One region of the Desulforhabdus amnigena genome, then DNA from elsewhere that is predicted to be linked to it. Evidence: riboswitches for the same ligand, from Rfam matches in the RefSeq annotation. Region 1 holds a riboswitch; each other region holds the start of a gene.
What was found. Region 1 has a riboswitch for cobalamin ahead of QMG16_RS10155 (ABC transporter substrate-binding protein). Riboswitches for the same ligand answer to the same signal wherever they lie in the genome.
Positions count from the first base shown of each region.

Region 2: another riboswitch for cobalamin. It lies ahead of QMG16_RS10815 (hypothetical protein); the one in region 1 lies ahead of QMG16_RS10155 (ABC transporter substrate-binding protein).
Region 3: another riboswitch for cobalamin. It lies ahead of thiC (phosphomethylpyrimidine synthase ThiC); the one in region 1 lies ahead of QMG16_RS10155 (ABC transporter substrate-binding protein).
Region 4: another riboswitch for cobalamin. It lies ahead of QMG16_RS12495 (TonB-dependent receptor plug domain-containing protein); the one in region 1 lies ahead of QMG16_RS10155 (ABC transporter substrate-binding protein).

Region 1 covers NZ_BSDR01000001.1:2,373,074-2,377,877, forward strand. The annotation lists gene QMG16_RS10140 (DNA translocase FtsK) at 1-539, shown strand, start outside; gene QMG16_RS10145 (cyclic nucleotide-binding domain-containing protein) at 777-1,235, opposite strand; cobalamin riboswitch at 1,480-1,664, shown strand; gene QMG16_RS10150 (sirohydrochlorin cobaltochelatase) at 1,804-2,685, shown strand; cobalamin riboswitch at 2,852-3,024, shown strand; gene QMG16_RS10155 (ABC transporter substrate-binding protein) at 3,062-4,336, shown strand; gene QMG16_RS10160 (iron chelate uptake ABC transporter family permease subunit) at 4,336-4,804, shown strand, end outside.
Region 2 covers NZ_BSDR01000001.1:2,538,276-2,543,079, reverse strand. The annotation lists gene QMG16_RS10825 (cytochrome c3 family protein) at 1-388, shown strand, start outside; gene QMG16_RS10820 (MBL fold metallo-hydrolase) at 425-1,264, shown strand; cobalamin riboswitch at 1,371-1,555, shown strand; cobalamin riboswitch at 1,801-2,002, shown strand; gene QMG16_RS10815 (hypothetical protein) at 2,033-2,470, shown strand; gene QMG16_RS10810 (hypothetical protein) at 2,464-2,772, shown strand; partial or broken gene QMG16_RS10805 (acyl-CoA mutase large subunit family protein) at 2,807-4,309, shown strand; partial or broken gene QMG16_RS10800 (cobalamin-dependent protein) at 4,383-4,804, shown strand, end outside.
Region 3 covers NZ_BSDR01000001.1:3,280,027-3,284,830, reverse strand. The annotation lists gene cbiQ (cobalt ECF transporter T component CbiQ) at 1-874, shown strand, start outside; gene QMG16_RS13995 (flavin reductase family protein) at 897-1,496, shown strand; gene QMG16_RS13990 (hypothetical protein) at 1,694-1,996, shown strand; gene QMG16_RS13985 (AF1514 family protein) at 2,101-2,415, shown strand; cobalamin riboswitch at 2,550-2,745, shown strand; gene thiC (phosphomethylpyrimidine synthase ThiC) at 2,900-4,198, shown strand; gene bzaB (B12 lower ligand biosynthesis ThiC-like protein BzaB) at 4,215-4,804, shown strand, end outside.
Region 4 covers NZ_BSDR01000001.1:2,936,817-2,941,620, reverse strand. The annotation lists gene QMG16_RS12505 (cobalt-precorrin 5A hydrolase) at 1-816, shown strand, start outside; gene QMG16_RS12500 (precorrin-3B C(17)-methyltransferase) at 843-1,622, shown strand; cobalamin riboswitch at 1,711-1,895, shown strand; cobalamin riboswitch at 2,104-2,275, shown strand; gene QMG16_RS12495 (TonB-dependent receptor plug domain-containing protein) at 2,311-4,395, shown strand.

The sequences.
Region 1 (4,804 bases):
TCCTTGCTACGCAGCGTCCTTCGGTCGATGTCATTACGGGGCTGATCAAGGCCAACATTCCGACCCGCATCGCTTTTCAGGTTTCGTCCAAGATCGACAGCCGCACCATTCTCGACCAGATGGGCGCGGAATGCCTGCTGGGACAGGGGGACATGCTCTACCTGCCGCCTGGCACCGGCTATCCGCAGCGCGTGCATGGCGCTTTTGTGGCGGACGATGAGGTGTATGCCGTGGCCGAACATCTGAAGCAGTTCGGCGAGCCACACTATGTGGATGGCGTACTCGATGGAATGGCGGATGCCGAGGATGGAGGAACGGAGGTGGATCGGTTCGGCGACGAGTCTGATCCGCTATACGATGATGCCGTCGCCTTCGTGATCAGCTCCCGCCGCGCATCGATCTCCGCCGTTCAGCGCCAGCTGCGGATCGGCTACAACCGCGCCGCCCGGCTTGTCGAGCAGATGGAGGCGTCCGGCCTGGTCAGTCCGATGGAAAGCAATGGCAGTCGGACGGTTTTGGTGCCGGCACGGCAAGAGTAATCCGGTATGGCCAATGCTTTCTCGGACCATTCACCAACGTCCCAGCTTGCGCCTGCGCAGAATTTAGAGATTGTCAGGCGCCAATAGCCGGATATTTTCAAAGACCAAAGGCCCTTCAGATCACCCTCGAACAGATGCAGACGGGAACCGAAGGGCATTTCTTTTTTCGGTTCCCGCCCAAAGATTCAACACGACAAATAAATGATCGTACCCACAGGATATATCCGGGAGGTATTTCTAGGGGACATCGAACGAATTTACCAACTGCTGCGTGGTTCCTTCCAATCGCTCAAGAATCAGGTGAGAGACCCTTTGCATCATTTCATAACCAAAAGAATGATCCTTCTTACAGAGATCCATGATGCATTTGCTATCGATCAAGATCGTCTGTGTCGGTTCCGTAGCTCTGGCCTGGAAGTGCCACTTGTAGGGCGGGAAAAGCCATGACCAGCCGACAACTCCCCCCCCTTCGATGGTGTAGATTGTCAATGGGGTTCGATTCGGCAGCGGGAGATCAATGGCAACCTTGCCGCTGCGAATGAGATAAAGCCGGTCAGCCTCTCCACCTTCCTCAAAAATGACACTTCCGGCCCCGAAGTCTTTTTCAGAAGCACAATTGGCAAGCTTTTCGATGTTTCCAATGTTGAGATCTTTAAAGAGGGGGTGTTCCAACATTTCTCGCAGAAGCTCCGTCATAACCTGTCTCCTCTTTGCAGTTGTGGAATAACTTCAGTCTTGTCTCAGGAATTCAAGGTCGTCCCTAAAATACTTTCCTAACTATTGTCTTACGATAATCGCTTAGAGATGAACGCGCAATGGCATGTGAAGCTGAAACAATGAACCAGGGAACTTTGTCGAGGTATTGTCCTGCCTGCTTTTCCATAAGGTACATGAATGATTGTTGACATATCTGACAGTATCTCGTATAGATGATGCCGTATAAACAATATGGATGTCAGGTGCCGCTTGGTTTAAAAGGGAATCCCGTGAAATTCGGGAACGGTCCCGCCGCTGTTACCGGGGACGAAATCCGTAGGAGCCACTGTCCGTTCAAAGCGGGATGGGAAGGTTCGGAGAGTAGAATGATCCGCAAGTCAGAAGACCTGCCTGATGTTGCTTTGGAAATCGGTGCGTGGAGATATCCGATGACCTGATCGAGGACTAAGTGAACCAGGGTGCAATCCTTAGAGTATTCAGCTCTAAGGATTTTTTTTTTGCCTTGCCGCGCTTGCAATGAACCGAAAACAAAAGGGAGGATTTCGAAATGCTGCAAAAATGGCTGTTTCTAATGGGCCTGCTCGTTTTCTTGAGTACTTTGAGTGTCAATGCCTTTGCCGGCCATGGGGAAAAGAGGGCTGAAAAGAAGGCGATTTTGCTGGTAGCCTTTGGAACAAGCGTACCCGAAGCCCAAAAGGCGTTTGACGTGATTGACGCTGAAGCCAGAAAACGCTTTCCGGGTGTTGAGATCCGATGGGCTTATACATCCGGTATCATTCGAGCCAAACTGGCCAAGCAGGGCAAGATCATGGATTCCCCCGAAGTGGCTCTGGCAAAGCTCATGAACGAAAATTACACCCATTGCGCCATCCTTTCCTTGCACACTATTCCCGGAATCGAGTTCCACGATCTCTACCAGAACGCTCATTGCTTCCAGGAGATGTCGGGAGGTTTTGAGAAAATACTAATCGCACGGCCCCTGCTTTCCTCCAAGGAAGACATGGAAAGAGCGGCAAAAGCCATGATCAAACATATTCCGGCCAGCAGAAAACCGGAAGAAGCGGTTCTTCTCATGGGCCACGGCAGTGAAAAGCATCCAGCCGACGCCTTGTACCTGGCAATGAACCAAATTTTTCAGGAACTCGATCCCAACGTGTTCGTAGGCACTGTGGAAGGGTACCCGGCCCTGGATGACCTTTTGCCGAAACTCACTGAACGAAAAGTGAAAAAGGTTTATCTCATGCCGTTTATGCTCGTAGCGGGTGATCATGCGCGAAACGACATGGCGGGAGACGAGCCGGACAGCTGGAAGTCGGTTCTCACCAAGAACGGCATCGCGAGCGAGGCCGTTTTGAAGGGCACGGCCGAATACCCTGAGATTGTCGAGATATGGCTGGATCATCTCGCTGCCGCTTTTGCTCATTTTTGAAAAGAGGGCTGCGATCCGCTCAAGGGAGTTGGCGGATTCCGGTATCTCGTTATTCACCACGGAGACACGGATGGCACGGAGAAAATTTTGGAATTCCTATGGAATTCCCCTGTGATCTCTGTGCCTTCGTGGTAAGAGGTACTAAAAACTCTAACAGCAAAAACTCATTGAACAAGTTGCATCGTTTCAAGGGAAGGAAGTGCAAATCTTCCGCCGCCCCGCGACTGTGATCGGGACGAAAACCGCATGGTGCCACTGTCATGCCCAGAAGCGTGATGGGAAGGCGCGGTGATTAGGATGAACGTGAGCCAGGAGACCTGAACGATGCCGGAACTTTTCACCGAATCCCCGAGGGGGGAAAAGGAAAGCCCCATCCATGTACGTTTTTCCTTCATCCTTTGCACGTATTGTTTTCTGCATCCTTTCGGCTTTTTTTCCTTTCATCTCCATCGCGACCTGTGCGGCGATGTTCATGGCCGAAAATACGCTCCCGCAACCTCCCCATCCTTCCGCGCCCATTGCGGAGCATGAAGCTCAAACGGAGCACGGGCAGGCTGACCTCTTTCCCGGCAAGGCGCGGATTCGATATGCCAAAGGCTTCACCATCGAATACCACAATACGTACAAAAAGATTCAGGTTCTCTCCCCCTGGCGTGACGCTCAAGTGACTTTCACCTACCTCCTCGTGCCGCACGGCCAAACGCCTCCGACAGCGCCTCCTGAAGCCGTGGTCGTCGAGGTCCCGGTGCGGCGGGCAGCTCTTACGAGCACAAGCTCCGTGCCGTTCTTCCCTATGCTTCAGATTGAACAGGCATTGGTGGGATTTTCCGGTTGTACACGTGTCACCACGCCCAAGGTGGTAGAAATGATCCAGCAGGGGCAGGTCACTGAAATCGGCTGCGGAAGCAACGGAATGGACAGAGAACTGAACATGGAGCAGCTCTTCGCTCTTCAGCCGGACATCGTTATAACCCACGGCACCGGCATTCCCCAGTTTGACAAACATCCCAAACTCATTGAAGCCGGCTTTCGAACGGTCATCGAAGCCTGTCACATGGAATCTACGCCACTGGGCCGCACCGAGTGGATAAAGTTCATTGCCGCTTTTTTCAACAAAGAGGCGGAAGCCGAGCGCCTCTTCGACGAGATAGCAATGCGCTATGAAGATCTGGCGGAAAAGATGGGGACGGTGACGGAACGGCCCACGGTATTGTACGGAATGGTCTACCGTGACTTATGGTATGTCGCCGGAGGCAAAAGCTACCACGCAAAATTCATGGCAGATGCGGGGGCGGACTACCTCTGGAGCGACGACACGTCGACGGGAGTCATGCCCATTGGCATGGAAACGGTCTTCGATCGCGCCAGGGATGCGGCATTCTGGCTGAATCCGGGGGCCTGCAGCTCATTGGAAGAACTGTCGGGAGCCGACGAGCGTTACGGTGCATTCCGGGCCTTTCGCACGGGCCATGTGTACAACAACAACGCCAAAATAGGGCCCGGAGGCGGCAACGATTTCTGGGAAACGGGGATGGCCCGGCCGGACCTCGTACTCGCCGATCTCATCAGCATTTTCCATCCGGATCGACTGCCTTCCCACCAGCGCATTTGGTACCGGCAGCTTCCACTCCACGCGGAGAAAGAAAACTGATGCGGAACATTCCCTCTTTTTTTTATGCCGACCCAGCACAAACCCTCTCCCGGAGCAGTACACTTCTCTGGGCGGGACTCATCACCACGCTGGCGGTCGTCTTCACACTGGAGCTCTCTCTGGGCTCGGTATTGATTCCCTTCAAGAGCGTCATTTCCATTCTGCTCGGGCATGAGGACGCTCCTGCCGGATGGCGAAACATCGTCCTGCTCTTCCGCCTGCCGCGAGCGGTCACTGCCGCTCTTGCGGGAGCGGCGTTGGGCATCGCCGGATTGAAAATGCAGACCCTGTTCCGCAATCCACTGGCAGACCCTTTTGTCCTCGGCATAAGCTCCGGAGCGAGTCTCGGCGTGGCCTTGACCATCATGACCGCCGGGGGGATGGGCTGGAGCATCCTGGTGGAAAAAACCGGGATCTCGGGGAACTTCTCCCTGATCTTTTCGGCAACGCTTGGCGCCGTTACGGTTC
Region 2 (4,804 bases), 170 kb from region 1:
CAATGGAAAGGTGACGTCGGCGAATATGCAATCTTTCGTAGCCCCGGGAAATAAAACTTTCCTCATATTTGCGCCTCAATTCAGTCATTCGGTGATGAAAGAGGGGACCAAATGTGAAGAATGTCATGCAACAGAAATTGTCCAGAAAACATTGAAGGGGGGTATCGATCTTTCCTGGCTTGAAGGAGGAAAAGAACTCAATCTGAAAGGGGTGATTCCTGTCGTAAAAGGAGTGCAGTACCGTTGTGTATATCAAAATTATGAAAACGGAACATGGACGCCGATTTCCAATCCAGCCGATCCGAAGATACAGTATGTCGGATTTGGTTCTCCTTTGACGGAAGAACAGTTAAAGAAAATGGGAAAGCCGCAAAAGAGCGAAAAATAGAGTTGCGATGGCTTCCTACATGGACGGGGAGAGTCGATGAGTTTGCCTCGGGTTAAGATTACAATTTTGGTGGACAACAAGTCTGCCGATGGACTGCTTGCCGAACATGGTCTGTCCTTCTGGATAGAGGTTGACGGCAAAAGAATTCTTTTTGATACAGGCCAGAAAGATGCTCTGGCAGTGAACTCCAGGATGCTTGGCGTGGACTTGAGCCGGACCGATCTCGTGGTTTTGAGCCATGGACACTATGATCATACCGGTGCCATCCCCTACGTACTTGGATGTGCTCCTTGCGCTCATGTATATTTGCATTCGGCGGCGTTCCTGCCACGCTACAGTGTTCGGGATAAAGTTGCAAAGCCCATACAGATGCCAGCCGATTCCATGAGCGCTGTAATGAATTTGGCCGATGAGAAGATTCATTATATCGCACAACCTGTATTTCCCCTCGAACGGGTTGGAATCACCGGCCCCATTCCAAGAGAGACTGATTTCGAAGATACGGGCGGCCCTTTCTTTCTCGACCCGATCGGATTGCGTCCGGATCCCATCGAGGACGATCTTGCCCTTTGGATCCAAACAGAGGAAGGTCTCGTCATTTGTGTCGGATGCTGCCATGGAGGTTTGGTGAATACGGTGCGTCGCATTGCAGATATAACGGGTGAGCGGCGTATTCGTGTGTTAATGGGAGGGTTTCATCTATCGAATGCGGATATGGACAGATTGAAACGAACGGCCGCAGCATTGAGGGAATACGATATTGCTGCGCTCATTCCCTGCCATTGCACCGGCGATGGGGCCGTCGAATACTTCAAAAAGCATTTGGATTGCCCTGTGCAAGCCGGACATGGAGGTTTCTCGCTGAATGTTCCATGAGGGATTGGGCCCATCGGCGCCGGATCTCCATGCGGCCAACGACTGCCTTCATGGCCCGTTTTATTTCTTGACAGGGTGTGAAAGACCGTGCTACTTGTTCTGCCACAATCGAATATCGCTGTCAGGTGCATTGCCGCTTAAAAGGGAATCCCGTGAAAATCGGGAACGGTCCCGCCGCTGTAAACGGAGACGAAATCCGCACATGCCACTGTTTCACGCCGCTGAGACGGGAAGGCTCGGAGAGTAGGACGATCCGGGAGTCAGAAGACCTGCCTGATGCATGAAGAGTCGTCCGTACGTGGATATATGTGGTGGCTCACTGAAGGACCAAGTAAATCAGGGTGCAATCCTCAGAGCGTTTTTTGCTCTGGGGATTTTTTTTTGGCTGAAGCTGAGCACCTTTCGTCTCGCTCACGAAAGGCTTTGGCCCCTCCTCAACACACTTTCATCTCTTGACCATCCGGAGGCTCTGCCGGGGGCTTCCGGATGCCCGGACATCAACAGCCTGGAGGTGCAGCATGTAACGAGGCATGATCCTTTAGTTTTTCCAATCACTTCATTGCCAAACCGATATTGAATCTGTCAGCACCAGGGAAGGGAGTGAGAATCTCCCGCCGCCCCGCGACTGTGACCGGGACGAAAGCCGCATGTTAGCCACTGTTCTCGGATGGAGAATGGGAAGGCGCGGCCGGTAGGGCGAACGGCAGCCAGGAGGCCTGAGCGACGGAAAAACCTGATTTGTTGTCCCCGAGGGGGGAAGGAGGTTTTATGTGCCGGTGTACCTCGCTTCGGTTCAAGTCGTGCTGCGTTCTTGCGGTCCTTTCTGTTTCCTGCCTTTATATCGCAGATATTTCAACAGGTAATCGTCCTGAAGGAAGCACCGGTGGGGTCTCGATGTCTGCCATTTATGCCGGAGTCCATTCCGATAGTGCTTGCTTATGGGCTCACGCTTCCCCACTGGATTCCGGTGCTTATGATAAGTCCTCCCGATGCGTCCCGGAAGCAATGCCGGTCACTGGAAATTCTTTCTCCACGCCTGCCAGAGATCCATCCGTGTACGTGGATGCCGTTTCGCCCCTTGAAATCGGGAGATCCAGGGCCCTGTACCTTTTGGACCTTCTGGAAGAAAAGCTTCCAGCCAACTTCCGCAATGGTCCGAATTTGCTCTTCCATCAAAAACCCATGAACAAGGAGCTCACATGTTAAACCTTCTTTCCAACACCGAAAGTTACATGTCTTTCTACCACACAGTCCTCTCCCTCAATGGAGAGAACATGCATCTGGGGCGGGCAAGCCATGTTCAGGTCTTTCGATTGCCCGATGATTGGGCTCACCCAGGTATCACCCATTCCGTCCGCTTTTACGACGGCCGCTACTACAGAGAATTGCTGGGAGCCGCCTCCATCGAGCTCGAAAGCGACACGGTGGTTCTCGACATGGGCCAGGGGAAGGTCTACCGCTTCGTCAAGCAGGCCGCCCGGCGCGACGTAAATAAAACACAAGCATAGCGCATCATTTTCTCAAACTAAGGACGAACAAATCATGGCAGACGAATTCAATGCGAACGCTCATCAGACCTGCGGATGCGACAGCCCCAGGCTCTTCCCTGAATTCGAGCCGGCCACTTACGAAACCTGGTATCAGGAAGCGGTGGCCAGTCTCAAAGGGGCGCCCTTCGAAAAGAAGGTGATCACCAAAACCTATGAAGAAATAGACCTGCAGCCCATGTATTGGGCCAAGGACGTGGAGGACCTTCCCCACATGGGGGCTCTTCCCAGCTATCCGGCATATGCCCGGGGGACGGAGCCCGGAGGCTATGTATTGAAGCCCTGGGACATTTGCCAGGAAATCGATTGCAGCACACCCCAGGAATTCAATGAAGTGGCCAGGCATGACCTGGCTCGGGGGCAAAATGCTCTCAAGCTCGTGCTTGACCGGTCGTCCCGCAGGGGGCTTGACCCCGATGTCCACAGCAACAATGACTGGGTGGGAAAAAACGGCCTTTCTCTCGCCACGGTGGATGAACTCGGTACCGCCCTGCGAGGCATCGACCTGCGCACGACACCCCTCATGATCCATGCCGGGGCGGTCGCTCTGCCCATGGTGGTGCTTCTTGCCGCCTACCTTCGCCATCAGGGAGATTCTCTGGCTGACATTCGATGCTGCGTGGGCGCCGATCCTTTGGCCGAGCTGGTCACGGAAGGGAAGCTTCGGGTTCCTTTTGCCACCGCTTACGATACCATGAGCACGCTTGTTTCCTGGTCCAAAGGACATGCTCCCCATCTTCAAACCATCCTGGTGCATGGGAGTCCCTATCACGATGCGGGCGGAAGCGCCGTCCAGGAGCTCGCCTACGCCATTGCAACGGGAGTGGAATACCTTCGCGAGTTGAGCAAAAGGAGGCTCTCCGTCGACGATGTCGCTCCATGCATGCGCTTCGTCTTTTCCCTGGGTCCCAATTTTTTCATGGAAATAGCCAAGCTCCGGGCTGCACGCCTCTTGTGGGCTCAGGTTGTCCAGGCTTTCGGCGGAAGCCCCGAAGCCCAAAAGATGACGATTCATGCCCGAACTTCGGCGTACACCAAGACTGTTTGTGATCCTTATGTGAACATGCTGCGCAACACTACCGAAGCCTTCTCGGGCGCCATGGGAGGAGTGGACAGTATGCATGTTTGTCCTTTCGATGAGCCCATCCGCCCGGCGGATGAGTTTTCCCGACGTGTTTCCCGCAACCTGCAGATCATCTTGCAGGAGGAGGCGCATTTCGTTCATCCCATCGATCCTGCCGGCGGCTCCTGGTACATCGAAAAGCTGGCAGACTCCGTGGCCCGCAAGGCGTGGAAGCTTTTTCAGGATGTGGAAGCCGCAGGCGGTATGACCCAGGCTCTCCTGGAAGGCCTGCCGCAGGCCGCCGTGGCCGCTAGGAAGGCAAAGAACATCGATACCCGCAAAGATATAAAAGTCGGCACAAACATGTATCCCAACCTGAAGGAAATTCCGCTGGCTGCGCCGAACATGGACTTCAAGGCCCTTCAGAGCAAACGCGCAGGGCAGGTGCAGGCCTATCGCCTCCAGTCGGATCTATTCAAATTATATGATCAACTGGGGGATTTTCGTATCAAGATCGGGGGCCTACAGCACGGAATTCGGAGAAGAGCAGGAAGTGGAAATCGTTCGGAAAAATGGCCGATGAATTTGAAGCGCTTGAAGGCCGCCGTCCCCGCATCATGGTGGTCAAAATGGGCCAGGACGGGCATGACCGAGGTGCCAAAGTAGTCGCCACGGCTTTCGCCGATCTGGGTTTCGACGTGGACGTCGGCCAGCTTTTTCAGACACCTGAAGAGGCAGCAGCGCAGGCGGTGGAAAACGACGTGCACGCCATCGGCATGAGCTCCCTCGCTGCAGGAGACAAGATCCTCCTGCCGGCCCTGGTGCAGGAGTTGAAGCGGCTGGGGCGAGAAGACATCGTGGTCATCGCGGGTGGTGTCATTCCTGTTCAGGATTACGACTACCTGAGAGAGCAGGGGGCTTCCCTCATCT
Region 3 (4,804 bases), 910 kb from region 1:
GTGGCTGCTGAAGTCCCTCTCCTCCGTCAAGGACTTGCCGGAAGGGGAAAAGGGGAGGGATTGGAGCATCCCTCCCCTTGATTCCCAAGCCCACGGGGATTCCCCCTTCCACCGCTGGGACCCGAGGATCAAGATCGTTGCCCTCCTTTTCTTTATGTTTTGCGCAGCTTCCCTCACGCGTCCGTTCTGGGCTTTCATCGCCATCGTCTGGGGAGCGCTCTCCGTAGCGACGGCCCGCATTCCCTTCCGCTATCCCCTGAAGCGGCTTACCGCCATGGCGGGCTTTCTCGGGATGTTTTTGGTGATGATGCCCCTTACCGTTTCCACGAAAAGCGGGGATACCCTTCTGGTTTTAGGCGGACTGACTTCGGTCCCCCTCAACTTGAGAGGTTTTGCACTTGCCCTTCTCATCTGCCTGAAAGCCTCCGCCATTGCCCTTCTGGTGGAACCACTTCTCGCCACTTCCCCCTTTCCCGTCACCATGCAGGCCCTGGCCGGCCTGCGAGTCCCCCGGACCGTCTGCCAGATGCTCATGCTCGCCTATCGCTACATCTTTGTCTTTCAGGAGGAAGTGGTTCGCATGAACAAAGGCATGAACGCGCGGGGTTTCACCAAAAGGACGGATATGGAAACCCTGCGCACCATCGGGAACTTCCTGGGCATGCTCCTCGTGCGAAGCTTCGAGCGTACTCAACGGGTTTATGAGGCCATGCTGGCCCGCGGTTACACGGGGGTTATGGTGGGGGACTTTGAGTTTCACGCACAAAGGCAGGATTGGGCCAAGGGCGCCTTTTGGTTTGCTGCCGGGCTTGCATTGATCGTCGCGGATCGCTTCACCGTTTTGCCGGATCTCACGGCTTTTTTTCTAATGTGACAAGAGAGGTAAAGAAATGGTAATGACACCGCACAAGAGAGAATTCGCATTTCCGGGCCTTGTGGTCTTCATCTCCACGCAAGACGAGCAAGGTGTGAGAAACGTGGCTCCCTATTCCAACCTCATGCCCATCCTGCGGCCGACCGACTTGGTGTGTGTGGCTTCATGGCACAAACGGGATACACTTCGCAATATTCGAAAGACGGGAGAGTTCGTTTTGAATGTTCCCCCCGTGGAGATGGTGAAGCACGTGATTCCTACCGCAAAGCACTATCCACCTGAGACAGACGAATTTGTGGTGGCGGGGCTGACTCCGAAAGCGTCCAAAACGGTGAAACCACCCGGCATCGAAGGCTGCCTCGCATGGATGGAATGCAGTCTGGTTCGGCAGCACATCGAAAAGGAATATGTCCTCATCATCGGCAAGGTGAAGCGGCTCGAAATGCAGGAAGACCTCCTGGATGCAGCGGGTGGCTTCGACCCTCACAAAGCCGATCCTTTGATGGTCCTGCTGAACAATTCGGGAATGCGGTTCGTGACGGTAAAGGACACGGGTTACACCGAACCTTACGGGGCCATGTTCCCGGACGGCAAAGACAGGTTGGCGCACCTCTACAAATAGAGCACCATCGGATGTCAGGGAGAGCCGGCAACTGTCCGGCATCATAAAGAAAAGCTTCGTGGAAGTGAGCGGCTCTCGAAAAACCATCCCATTGCAGTGAGGCCCGCGGAGATGGCATCTTTCCAATCAAATGATTATTATTGTAGTCGAAACCGGAAGGATGGTTTTCAGTGAAATAGAAAGGGGTGATGTTTCTAATGGAAAAGATAAGATGCAAAACAAGCACCCTTGACTATACAACTCTTCGTGAACTTGCACAATCCCGTAACGTAAAATATGTGGAAGCACGGGGATTGGATATGAGGAAAGGGGTGCGCTTTCATAAGGATGGAAGCGACTGGATTGCAGTAGATGCAGGCTTGCCTGTGGAGGAAAAAATCCGGACACTAGGCTATCTGCTGGAAAACGAACCCGCAAGCATGGCAGCAAGGATTGGAATGAAGGGTGATTTCTCTGAAACGAGCTCTTTAACCCCTGTTCTGACCTTATGCTGTTCGTGAGTGTGATTTACACTGCGCATATTGTCATGTTTGCCCTCGTAGTGAGAGAGTAGAAAGATGTGAACAATCTGGATGCTCTCTGGTGTGAAAAGGAGGTGATTTGCGTGGAAAGCTGTGAACTGCCGACAGCAGGAATGTTTGACAAGGCGATTCACCTGCGCATCGAGGAAAAAGACCTCTCTTTTGAACGAGCCCGAGATGCTGCCTACAAGCGTGCTCACACTTACAGTTCCGATCCGATGCTGCTCAGCTGGTTTGACAGAAAAAGCGGGACATACTTTCCGAGCGCCGTTGAATGTTGTGGCAGGGGCGAACCCAGTTGGCTTACCTACGCACACGCCCGAGGTGGAGACCTGGCTATAGACATCAATGATGAAGATTACATTTTTGTCTTCAGGGCTAAGGAAGGTTTGAGTTAATGCATATGGGGTCAGCCCTTGACATAGGACAAAATCAAAAAGAAAAAGTGCTTGTCCAAGAAGGCCTGCCCCCTTTTACCGTGAGAATTCTTTTGACAAAATCTCGCGGTATGAATAAAAAGGGTCGCAAAAAATTGAGATGAGCACTTTCCAGGTGCCCGAAAGGGAGAATAGGGAACCGGGTGAAAATCCCGGGCGGTCCCGCCACTGTAACCGGTAGTCCACCTCATATCCACCGTCGGTCGTCCGTTTTTGGCAAGGCAGGCGGGAAGGGAGGCGCGGGCGTTCTAATCCGGGAGCCAGGAGACCTGCCTGAAAGTGTATGAACACAACCCGTGGGGGTTGGTACAAGGTGTTCATGGATGATGGAAAAGTCCATGCCGTAATCGGCATGGACTTTTTTTTGTTCTGAAAGGCGGCATGGTGCATGCGTAAACCAAGTGCCGGTCCTGATGAATAAAATCAACACCAGGAAAGGGATCTGATGAATCAGTTGAGTGAAGCTCTTAATGGAAAAATCACGCCGGAAATGGAACAGGTGGCGGAAAAAGAGGGAATTTCTCCCGAACGGGTAAGGCAAGGTGTTGCAGAGGGCACGCTGGTCATACCCCGAAACAATCGGCGGAGCGGCATGATCCCCTTGGGGATAGGCGCAGGGCTGAGGACCAAGGTGAGCGCCAGTGTGGGTCTTTACGGATCCGGTGCAAGCGTTGGTGTCGAAGTCGAAAAAATCAGGGCGGCCGTTGACGCCGGTGCGGATTCCATCATGGATTTGAGCGTCAGCGGAGATATCGACGCCATGCGGCGCCAAACCCTCGCGGTCACCCCCACACCCGTGGGAACGCTTCCCCTCTATCAGGCCATCGCGGAAGCGGCGGCAAAACATACGTCCCCGGTGCACATGACGGTTGAGGATCTTTTTGAGGTGATCGAGCGCCAGGCAGCAGATGGGGTCGACTTTCTGGCGCTGCACTGCGGCACGACCATGGACATCGTGCAACGGGCCAAAAACGAAGGCAGGATAGACCCCCTGGTGAGCTACGGCGGTTCCCATCTCATCGGATGGATGATCCACAACCAGCGGGAAAACCCGCTCTATGAGCACTATGACCGTGTCCTGGAAATAGCCCGGAAATACGATGTCACGGTCAGTCTCGCCGACGGCATGAGGCCCGGGTGTGTGGCCGATTCCCTGGACGGCGCTCAGGTGCACGAACTGGTCGTCCTGGGAGAACTCGTGAGGCGGGCGAGGGAAGCGGGAGTCCAGATCATGGTAAAGGGGCCGGGTCATGTTCCCCTGAACCACATCGAGGCGACCATGACGCTTCAGAAAAGCCTCTGCAGGGGAGCGCCCTACTTTGTTTTCGGTCCCTTGGTGACCGATATCGCCGCCGGCTACGATCACATCAACGGCGCCATCGGGGGAGCGATAGCGGCATGGGCGGGAGCCGACATCATCTGCTATGTCACGGCCGCCGAACACATCGGCATTCCCGACGTCGCCCAGGTGCGCGAGGGGGTGATCGCCGCACGCATCGGCGCACATGCCGCGGACCTGGCCAGGGGGCTCGAAGGAGCCGCGCAGTGGGACCTGCGACTCTCCCGGGCCAGGAAGGAGCTGGACTGGGAAGCACAGCTTGCCCTGGCCATAGATCCCGAGCGAGCCAGGGAGCTCAGAAGGCAGAGAAGCGAGGAATCTTCTTCTGCCTGCGCCATGTGCGGAAAGTACTGTGCGATGAAAGTGGTGTCCCGGTATTTAGGGACTTCCGAACGATCTTGCTGAGAGAAAGGATGAATCCATGACTCAGGTGCTGGCGGCCCGTGCGGGCAGAATCACTCCCGAAATGGAAATGGTGGCTCACAGGGAGAATGTGGATATCGAGTTTATACAGGCTGGAGTGGCTTCGGGGAGCATCGTCATTCCCAAAAACATCAGGCGAAAAGCATTCACCTGCTGCGGTATCGGACAGGGTTTGAGGGTTAAAGTGAACACCCTGATCGGTACCTCCAGCGATCGGGACGACATCCGGATGGAAGCCCGCAAGCTTGCCGTCGCGCAGGATGCGGGGGCCGATGCCGTGATGGATTTGAGCACCGGCGGGGATATCGACGGCGTGCGGCGGCAGACGCTGGCGCAGGCAACGGTTGCCGTCGGAAGCGTACCCATCTACCAGTGCGCCATCGAGGCCATCGAAAAGCGGGGAAGCGTGGTGGCCATGACGGCGGACGATATGTTCGCGGCCATCGAGAGGCAGGCGGCGGAAGGTGTGGACTTCATGGCGATCCACTCCGCTTTGAACTTCGAGGTCATCGAGCGCCTCAAGACCACCGGGCGGGTCACGGACGTGGTCAGCCGGGGTGGAGCTTTCCTCACGGGCTGGATGCTGCA
Region 4 (4,804 bases), 560 kb from region 1:
GAAGATCCCGCTGTGGTCGTGCTGGACGAGAGGGGAGAGTATGTCATCAGCCTGGTTTCCGGCCATTTGGGAGGAGCGAACCGCCTCACGAAAGAAGTCGCCCGCATTACCGGAGGACATGCGGTCATCACCACCGCTTCGGATGTTCAAGATAAGCCTGCTCTGGATCTGATGGCGCGGGCGGCGGGTCTCGAGATCGAAAACATTGAAATGCTCAGTCGGCTGGCGAGGGCTTTCCTGGAAGACGAACCCGTTTGGATCTACGATCCTGAAGGCCGGTTGAAGAGGGATTTGGCCAGCCAGGGGAACATCGACTGGCTGCATGAGGTCCTCTCTTCCCCCCCATCCCTCATGTCGACCCTGATGGAGAGAGTGGGCGTCTGGGTTTCGGAGGCCCTGGTTCCCGCGTTTCTGAAATGCCTGGTGCTGCGCCCCCGGAATCTGGTCGTCGGGATCGGGTGCAACCGGGGTACGCCGGCCCAGGAAATCATGGAATGGTTGCAAAGGGTCTTCGCCCGTGAAAAGCTCTCCCCACTCTCCATTAGAAATCTTGTGAGCGTCGATCTCAAATCCGATGAGGCGGGGATCATCGAAACGGCGGCAATGCTTCAGAGGCCTGTTCATTTTTATTCCCGCAAAGAGATCGAAAACATAACCGTGCCCAATCCATCCACTCAGGTGGCCAAGCACATAGGAGTTCAAAGCGTATGCGAAGCGACAGCTCTTCTGAGCGCCGGGAGCCAAACCCTCATTGTTCCCAAGCAGAAAACGTTCAATGTAACTCTCGCCATAGCACGGGTCGGCTATCCATTGTAAGCCTCGGGCCCGGCTACCGTTCCTATATGGTGCCCGAAGCTCTGGATGCCCTCCTTTCGGCGGAAGTGGTACTCGGCTATAAAACTTATCTGGGCTTGATCGAAGAATTGCTGGAAGGCAAAGAAGTCCTTTCCAGCGGAATGCGAAAGGAAGTGGACCGCTGCGGGCTCGCCATTGATCGTGCCCTCGAGGGACACCGCGTGGTGTTGGTATCGAGTGGTGATGCCGGGATTTATGGGATGGCGGGTTTGGTCTTCGACATTTGCCGTGAACGGAGCCTGCGCGTTTCGAGTCCTCCCCACCGCACCCCTTCAACAGAGCCGGCGGACCTTCGGGATGAGAAGGGGGAGGTTCCTCCGGATCTTTTTGTGGAAGTGATTCCGGGGGTGGCCGCCTTCAATGCGGCGGCTTCCATCCTTGGAGCCCCTCTCATGCACGATTTTGCGGTGGTCAGCCTGAGCGACCATCTCACCCCTTGGGAACTGATCGAAAAACGCTTGCAGGCGGCCGCATCCGCGGATTTCGTCATGGCCATTTACAATCCCAGGAGCAAAACGCGCCCCGATCTGCTGGAAAAAGCCCAGAAAGTGATCCTCCGCGAAAAGGCCCCCGAAACCCCCGTGGCCATCATTCGAAAGGCCATGCGCGGCGGGCAGTGGAAGTGCATCACGACTCTTGCCGAGATTCCCTTCGAGGAAGTGGACATGCAATCCATTCTCATCGTGGGAAACAGCAAAACCTACGTCTGGAACGGCTGGATGGTGACTCCCAGGGGATACTTGGACAAATATAACCTTTCGGAATGACGCAAGATAAGAATGCGCTGATTTTAGAGAGGTGTTTATTTGAATATTGACAAAAGTTTTCGGCTGTTATAGAGGTACCGGCTACGTGAAAATAAGTGAATCATCAGGTACCGCAAGGTTTAATAGGGAATCCCGTGAAATCCGGGAACGGTCCCGCCGCTGTAAACGGGGACGAAATCCGATAGAGCCACTGTTTTGCGCAAGCGAAATGGGAAGGCACAGAGAGTAGATTGATCCGTAAGTCAGAATACCTGCCTGATGATGTAGGGTCGATCGGTACGTGGTAATACCGGATGGACCGCTAAAGGACCAAGAGAACCAGGGTGCAATCCTTAGGGCCAAAAGCTCTAAGGATTTTTTTTTGGCTGAATTCCATTTCGGAGATGAATCGGTGACTGGGTGAACAGGCACCGGGACGCGAAGGAGTGCTTTTGAAAGACCTTGAGGAATAGGCATCAACGATAGAACCGTATAGCCACACTACAGTAAAATGCATCGGCTTAAGGGAAGGAAGTGGGAATCTTCCGCCGCCCCGCGACTGTGATCGGGACGAAAGCCGCAAGGATGTCACTGTCACGCCCAAGGCGTGATGGGAAGGCGCGGCGAATAGGATGAACGTGAGCCAGGAGACCTGAGTGGATGCATAAACCTTTCAACATTCCCCGAGGGGGGAAAGGAGGTTGTCTCAATGCGTTTTTCACTACTGAGGACATCGAAGCTCATCCTTGCACTGGTCGTTCTTTTTGCTGTTTTGGCGCACAATCCCTTGCCCTCCCAATCTCAAGAAGAAACCAAACAGGAAGAAACCAAACAGGAAACGACCGAAGGGAAAGAAGCGCAAGAGGCCGACGACACTTCCCGAAAGGAGGAAGCCAGCGTCGTAGCTACAGGAACCGCCAACCTGGAGCCTGTGGTCGTTACGGCGACAAGAGTCGAAACGCCGCTCTCGCAAGTGACGAAAAGCGTGAGCGTTGTGACCAGCGAAGAAAGAGACGCGCAGGAGGATTATTTTATTCCTGGTCTCCTTGACTACGAGCCGGGCGTTTATCTCCGGCGCCTTGGCGGAACGGGACAGTGGGCCCATCTGAACATCCGGGGCGTGCCGAGCCAATACATCCAGTTTCAGTACAATGGATTCCCCCTCAAGGACGAGGCAGACCCCCAGGGTGCGTTTACCTACTTCCTTGAGGATTTGTATTCGCCAAGCAATATGCAGCGGATCGAAATCCTCAAGGGCACACAGAGCACCCTGTACGGATCGCAAGCCATGGGCGGCGTCATCGACATCATTTCCGACAAATGGAAGCGCGGCACCGGAGCGGAAGTCCGCAGCGAATTCGGGGAGTATGGCACATTTATTGAGAATGGGCGATTCTACCATGGACAGGGCTCGTTTTATATTGATTTTAACCCGATCTATGTCACATCGGACGGTGAGAAATTCGGTGGAAAATACGGCTTCTGGTACGACAACCTCGGCTTCTCCGGCGGGGCTGGATTCCGCATCACTCCGGACATCACCCTCGAATTCACCTCCCTCTACTTCGATTCCGACCTCGCCTTGACGGAAACCACTCCCAGTCTGGATGCCAACGGCAAGCTCGTGACACAAACCGCCGATCCCGATCAACACCGGGAAGGCCTCTCAGCTCTGTACGGCCTCACAATGAACCATGCCGTTTCTAGCTGTTGGAACTATTCCATAAAAGGCTCCTACGCGGAAACCGAGCGCCATTACTTTTGGACGCCGACTGTGAACGGAAACCATTCCAACTACGACGGCTCCACGGGATACATCGAAACACAGCAAAACATCCAGGTCACCGATTGGCTCACCCTTATCAGTGGTCTCGATTTCAAGCAGGCCGATTACGACGGTCGTGAACCCAACAATCCCAGCAACGATGACTACAGCCCCGTGTATTACAAAGAAGACTGGTACAACTGGGACCTGTTCACCCAGGCGAGCCTCAAGTTTTTGGATGAGTCTCTCTTCCTCAATTTCGGAGGCCGCTTCAATTACCCCGAGGAGTTTGATTCCAAGCTCGTTGGGGAAGCTTCCGCAGCCTACCTCTTTAAACAGTTCGGCACCAAGGTCCACGCTCATGTGGGCTCCGGATACCGCACGCCGTCCCTTTACGAAGTCTATGGGGGGTATGTCTGGAACGGTTACCTCTACACGATCGGGAACCCCGACTTGACGCCTGAGGAGAGCGTCGGCTATGAGGTCGGCATAGAGCAGACGCTGCTCGACAAGAAGGTTACGGCGGGACTGACCTGGTTTCATACGGATTTCGATAGCCTGATCCAATATGACGGCTTCACTATGAAGTATGTGAACGCCGACGAGGCACGGGTCCAGGGCATTGAAACATACGTCGACATCACACCGTGGCAGTGGCTGAAACTGAACTTCGCTTATACCTATGTCGATTCGAAGGTCGAGGATGACGGAGACTGGGTTCGAAGCACCTACATGCCCCGGAACAAGATCAGCGGCCTTCTCACCTTGAAGCTGCCCCGTGACCTCACCACATCCGTGCGGGTAGCATGGCAGGATGAGAAGATTGTTCCCCTGTATGACAACAACTGGAACAGGGTAAGCTGGGAAGAGCCTTCTGCAGTCACCGTCGATACGGCGCTCACCTATACCTTTCTCAAGAAGTATTCAGCATTCCTCAGCGTCCAGAACCTTTTCGATGAAGACTATACGGAGAGCGGTTACGCAATGCCGGGAAGGACGTTCAGCGGGGGCGTGAAGCTGGCTTTCTGAGAGGAGCTATGCCGGCAAAGGTCGAATTCCCGAATTCCCCCTGGACCTTGTGGGAGCGGCTTGCAGCCGCGATTCGGCCGGACATTGCGGCGTTTACATCCCCGACCTTGCTTGTTTCGACCGTTGGGCGGAGTACCAGTCGGGCCCTGCGGGCATGCAGAAATCCCGAACCATGAAGACCAAGGTTGCTTGCAGGGATTGTGAGACTGGTTTCGTGAAGTACGCCTATGACGGGACCATGAGTTGCGAGGCCTGTGGAAAGGCCCATAGGAAAACGGCTCAGGAGGTGAGGAAATGAAACGGATTGCTGTGTACGGCAAAGGAGGCGTCGGGAAGTCCACACTTGCGGCCAACCTTTCCTTGGAGCCGAAGGGGCGGCGCACCTGGTGGAAAAAATCGTGAACGCCGT